2 regions of the Marinomonas rhizomae genome follow, and region 2 is predicted to be linked to the other one. Evidence: predicted binding sites of a transcription regulator. Region 2 holds the regulator's gene; the other holds the start of a gene.
The links. Region 2 encodes sigma-54, which starts transcription at its own class of promoters, with help from an activator protein. Its sites were predicted from a motif close to TGGCACNNNNNTTGCTNT; they were not measured.
Positions count from the first base shown of each region.

Region 1: the regulator sigma-54 is predicted to act here: its motif matches at 1,811-1,828, upstream of glnA (glutamate--ammonia ligase).

Region 1 covers NZ_CP073343.1:3,727,572-3,730,722, reverse strand. The annotation lists gene glnA (glutamate--ammonia ligase) at 299-1,705, opposite strand; gene thiI (tRNA uracil 4-sulfurtransferase ThiI) at 2,059-3,151, shown strand, end outside.
Region 2 covers NZ_CP073343.1:1,956,408-1,959,558, forward strand. The annotation lists gene KDW99_RS09205 (HPr family phosphocarrier protein) at 1-4, opposite strand, end outside; gene ptsN (PTS IIA-like nitrogen regulatory protein PtsN) at 14-463, opposite strand; gene KDW99_RS09215 (RNA polymerase factor sigma-54) at 481-1,950, opposite strand; gene lptB (LPS export ABC transporter ATP-binding protein) at 2,029-2,754, opposite strand; gene lptA (lipopolysaccharide transport periplasmic protein LptA) at 2,755-3,151, opposite strand, start outside.

The DNA of each region.
Region 1 (3,151 bases), 1.8 Mb from region 2:
ATTTCCTTTAATAACAGTTGCAAAAAGCGAACCAACATTGGGCAGTCCGAGATAGCGTATTTATTAAGGTCTTTGTATTAACTAAAAAAAGTTCTATGCACAATTATAGTGCATCTTGGTATTGGTGTTTCTTTTCGTGCAAAAAAAGTTGTGCATTAAAAAGCTGTGCAAAAAAGTTGTGCATTAAAAGCCATACAAAAAAACCTACAAATGCGAGCAACAAAACAGGGCTAAAACGTTAGAGAAAAAAAAGCCTCGAACAAGGTCGAGGCTTTCGTATTTACTTAGCGATTAAGTATTAAGCGCTGTAGTAAAGTTCAAACTCAAGTGGGTGAGTCGTCATAGAAACGCGACGAGCTTCGCCAGTTTTAAGTTCGATGTAAGCATCGATCATGTCGTCAGAGAATACGCCGCCTTGAGTCAAGAACGTGCGATCTTCGTCTAGGCACTTAAGTGCTTCTTCTAGGCTGCTAGCAACCTGTGGAATCGCATGAGCTTCTTCAGCTGGAAGGTCGTACAAATCTTTGTCTGCAGCATCGCCAGGGTGAATCTTGTTTTTGATACCATCGATACCAGCCATCAACATAGCTGCAAATGCTAGGTATGGGTTAGCGGTTGGATCAGGGAAACGAGCTTCAATACGTTTGCCTTTAGGGCTTGCAACGTATGGGATACGAATAGAAGCAGAACGGTTACGTGCAGAGTATGCAAGCATTACAGGAGCTTCGAAGTGAGGAACAAGACGCTTATAAGAGTTAGTTGAAGCGTTAGTGAACGCGTTCAATGCTTTAGCGTGCTTGATGATACCACCGATGTAGTAAAGCGCCATTTCAGATAGACCAGCGTATTGATCACCAGCGAATTGGTTTTCACCGTTTTTCCAGAAAGACTGGTGAACGTGCATACCAGAACCGTTGTCACCAACGATTGGTTTAGGCATGAAAGTCGCAGTTTTGCCGTAAGCGTGAGCAACGTTGTGTACACAGTACTTAAGAATTTGAACTTCATCCGCTTTCTTAACTAGAGTGTTGAATTTAACACCGATTTCGTTTTGACCAGCGGTTGCTACTTCGTGGTGATGAACTTCAATAACCAAGCCCATTGTTTCCATAGCGCCACACATAGCGCCACGTAAATCGTGGTGAGAATCAACTGGTGGTACAGGGAAGTAGCCGCCTTTTACGAAAGGACGGTGACCCATGTTGCCGCCTTCAAATTTCTTATTTGAAGACCAAGCTGCTTCTTCAGAGTTGATCTCTACAGAACAACCTGACATGTCTGTTTTCCATTTAACATCATCAAAGATGAAAAATTCAGGCTCTGGACCAAAGAAAGCTGTGTCGCCAAGACCAGTCGACTTAAGGAACTCTTCTGCACGAAGGGCAACAGAGCGTGGGTCACGGTCATAGCCTTGCATAGTAGAAGGTTCGATGATGTTACAACGAACAATAACAGTTGATTCTTCAGTGAAAGGATCGATGATAGCTGTATCGTCCTGAGGCATCATGATCATGTCTGATTCGTTAATGCCTTTCCAACCAGCGATGGATGAACCATCAAACATTTGGCCGTTTTCGAAAAACTCTTCGTCTACCGTAATAGCTGGAATCGTTACGTGTTGTTCTTTACCTTTAAAATCGGTAAAGCGAAGGTCAACCCACTTCGCATCATGCTCAGCAATCAAGGCAAGGGTCTTGTTTGACATAGTTGTTCTCCAGTCGTAGTTAAAGCGAAATTATTTTTCGTTGTAAAAGGGGCTTTAATATTTAATACAAAGCGCCATTTGTCGAGTTATTTATCAAGCAGATAGTAAGCATAACTTGTGCCAGAAATCTGTGCGAGGTAATAAATGCTTATATTACAATGAGATAGAGTTTTTAAGATTAATATCGAGCTTAATGGTGGCCAAAAAGAAGCGTGCAAAAAGTCAGATTGCACCATAACGGTGCCTAAATTCGGTATTTTGTTCATTGTTGGTGCGAATTTAGCGTTTTCGTATCGACTGTCTTTTCTTTATACTATGCGCCTTCCCAATATCCGGTATAAATCACAACCCCTATGAAATTTATTGTTAAGTTTTTTGCAGAAATCACCATTAAAAGTCGTCCAGTTAGAAAGGCGTTTATTAAACAGCTTCGACACAATGTTAAGTTGGTTCTTAAAAAGTACGATGCCGATGTCGTTGTTTCTGGCAACTGGGATTTTATTGAAGTGTTTTCTGATAGGGATGAATTACGAGAAGACTTTATACAGGCACTTTCTAATATCTCCGGTATTGCTCATTTTCAGTATGTTCGTGAATTCCCATTAGTTGATTTGGATGACATTGTTGAACAGGCCATCGTTTCGTATGGTGATGTCATTAAAGATGCTGTGTTTGCTGTCCGTGTTAAACGTGTTGGTCATCACGACTTTACGTCGGTGGATGCTGAGCGACATATCGGCGGCTGTTTAAAAGCTCGTTGTGGCGCGTTGGCTGTTCGTTTGAAAAATCCTGAAGTATTGGTGCCTATCGATATTCGTGATAATCGAGTATGGATGATTGAACAACGTGTAGAAGGGCTAGGTGGTTATCCTCTAGGGTCGCAAGATTCTGTGTTGTCCCTGATGTCTGGCGGATACGATTCTACAGTGAGCTCCTTTTTGACCATGAGTCGAGGCTTGAAAACGCACTTTTGCTTTTTTAACCTTGGTGGTGACGCCCATGAAATTGGCGTGAAGCAAGTATCCAACTTCCTGTGGGAAAAATACGGCTCGGCGCTCAATGTGAAATTCATTACCGTGCCTTTCGAAGCGGTTGTCGGCGAGATACTAACAAAAGTCGATAACGCAGAAATGGGCGTGATTCTGAAACGTATGATGTTGCGAGCAGCGTCTCAGGTAATGTCTGAAGTTGGAGCGAAAGCCCTAGTGACTGGCGAAAGTGTTGCTCAGGTATCCAGCCAAACCCTGATGAACTTGAAAGTCATTGATCAGGTGACCGAAGAGTTAGTGCTTCGTCCTTTAATTACTACCAATAAACAGGTCATCATTGATAAAGCCATCGAAATTGGTACCGCGCCTTTTGCAGCCAGTATGCCTGAGTTCTGTGGTGTGATCTCGGTTAAGCCAACGACGCGAGCTAAAATGCACCGAGTAGAGAAGCAAGAAT
Region 2 (3,151 bases):
GCATGCTTATTTCCTATATTAATGAGTCAAATATATTGAATAGTTCTTCGCTGCTTTGTGCCGCACGTAATTTATCCAGTGATTCTGGAGATTGTGCTAACTCAGCGATTTGAGCCAATGTAGAAAGGTGTTGATCGCATTCTTGAGGTGGCACAATCAGCGCAAATATTAGGTCGACCGCTCGTTTATCGATAGAGTCAAAATCAATTGGAGTTTGCAGTGACATGACAACGATAGCTGTGTGGTTTGCCGACTCTAGACGACAATGCGGAATAGCAATGCCATTACCAATGCCTGTACTGCCTAGTTTTTCTCGGCCAAGTAGTGCGTCATAGATTTCTTCGTTGTTGCAATGAAGGCGGTTGGAAGCGACTTCAGCAAGGCTCTCAAGGACGCGTTTCTTACTAACAATGTCTTGTTTTGCGAGAACAAGTTCTGCTTTTAATAATGATTTCAAGGACATGATAAAATGGTATCCGTTTAGATCAGTCGTTTTCGTTCATTGGAAGGAGGGATGTTCATCGCCTCTCGATATTTGGCTACAGTACGTCGCGCAACCTGTATGCCTTGGTCTGCTAAAATAGCCGCTAGCTTGTTATCACTTAATGGCTTTTTCGCTGGTTCATCTGACACAAGCTTCTTAATCATAGCTCGTATTGCGGTAGAAGAACATTCTCCTCCAGAGGCGGTATTCACGTGGCTGGAGAAAAAATATTTAAGCTCAAAAATACCTTTTGGTGTGTGCATGTATTTTTGCGTCGTCACCCGTGAAATGGTTGACTCATGCATACCCACTTCTTCTGCAACATCATGAAGCACCATGGGTTTCATGGCTTCTTCACCGAGTTCGAAGAAATCAATTTGTCGACTTACAATGCAGCTGGCCACTTTCAATAATGTTTCGTTGCGGCTCTGCAAGCTCTTCATGAACCATTTTGCTTCTTGAAGAGAGGTTTTGATGTAAGTGGCGTCTTCTGTAGTTGCCGCTGTGCTCGCCATCGCAGAATAGGTTTCATTGATTTTGATTGGCGGTAGGGCGTCGTTGTTTAGCTCAACTTGCCATACACCATGACGCTTTTTCACTGAAACATCAGGAATGACGTAATCTGTATCATCTGCGTCGATCACTGAACCTGGGCGCGGGTTAAGCTGTTGAATCAAGTTGACGACTTCTTTTAGCGCTTCGTCTTTTAGTTTCGTTTTGCGGCTCAGTTGTGCGAAATCTCGATTACCTAATAGTGGTAGGTAATGGTCAATAAGGTTGTATGTGCTTTTATAAAGCGGATGACTCTGGAAGGCTTCTAATTGTACTAGAAGGCAGTCGCGTAGGTCGATTGAGCATACGCCAACAGGGTCGAAGCGTTGCAGTCTATGTTGCACAGCAATGACTTCTTCTATTTCTAGGTCTTCTAATTCGATGCCAAGGGACTCACAAATGTCATCGGTAGAAATGCTTAAGTAGCCATCAGGTTGAACGCATTCAATAATGGCATAAGCAATTTCAATGTCACGGTCTGACATGTGAGTTAAGTTCAATTGCCAAATTAGATGGTCTTGGATACTTTCAGCTGGAGCGTTGCGACTTTCGAAGTCTCCGTCACCTTCATAACTATTGTGATCACTGACAGCGGCAGAACTTTGATAGGTGTCATCCCAGTTACTATCGATAGATAGTTCTTCGGGGATGCTTTCAGTCCACTCTGATTCAACGCGTGCTTCTTCGTTGTTATCGACGGTTGTCTCAGGGGCACTTTTGGATTCTATGCTGGCTGGTATTTCGTTATGCAGTTGTTCGTCGTCGTCTAGCTCAAGCAGCGGGTTAGATTCAAGGAATTCGTGTATTTCTTGTTTTAAATCCAACGTAGAAAGCTGCAGCAAGCGAATAGCCTGTTGCAGTTGAGGCGTCATTGTCAGCTGTTGGCCGAGCTTTAATTGTAAAGACTGCTTCATAGAGCAACTCTTTCTTCTAATTGAATGAATTGGAATGAGTTGTGCATACTACTCCCTTTCTACAGCAATGATAAGGGGTTACAGACGGAAGTCGTCACCTAAATAGACCTTTTTGACTTGTTCATTGTTAATGACGGTATTGGCGTCACCGGATGCAATAATGTAACCATTGCCAACAATGTAAGCTTTGTCACAGATGTCTAGAGTCTCTCTGACATTATGGTCGGTAATTAGAACGCCGATTCCACTCTCTTGGAGGTGTTTAATAATGTGCTTTATATCTCCGACCGAAATCGGGTCTACGCCAGCAAAGGGTTCATCAAGTAAGATGAATTTTGGGTTCATCGCAACGGCTCTGGCTATTTCTACTCTGCGTCTTTCTCCGCCTGATAATGCCATGCCTAGGTTGGTGCGAATATGAGTAATGTGAAACTCTTCAAGAAGTTCTTCCAGTCGCTCATTTTGTTGTGTTTTTGTTAGTTCTTTGCGTGTTTCTAAGATGGCTAGAATGTTGTCTTCAACGGTCATCTTACGAAAAATTGATGCTTCTTGTGGAAGGTAGCCGATGCCTTTTTGCGCACGTGTATGCATAGCATCGCCAGTCACATCGACACCGTCAATAAAAACGCCACCCGCATCATTTGTCACCATGCCTACGATCATATAAAAACATGTTGTTTTGCCTGCGCCATTTGGGCCTAGTAACCCAACAGCTTCGCCAGATTCAACCGAGATAGATACATCCTTTACGACTTGGCGTTTTTTGTAGCTTTTTGCAAGGTGTTTTGCTTCTAATAGTGCCATCTATTTTTTCGTCTCAGGTGCTGGTTCGTTTTGTGGCGCTTGTGGTTGTAGTGTCATTGATACGCGCCCTGAATCTTTTTTCTCGGCACTGAAGGTGCCATCTTGGATCATATAGAGTATGTAGTCTGCCGTGATGGAGTTTTGCATTCGACTTAGGTAGCCATTCCCCATGATTTCTAGCTTTGATTCGCTGGTTAAATAACGAATTTCATTGCCTTTACTGATGACAATGTTCCCGCTCCAATCTACTTGCTGACTGAATTTTGCTGGACTGCCACTCGCTTCTAGGCTGTTGAATTTTCGTGTTTGAGGGTCTGTCGATACTTTAAGGTATTGTGCTTGTATCTCAATAGAGCCTTGTTTGACGAAAACGTTGCCTTTGTAAATTGCTTCACCC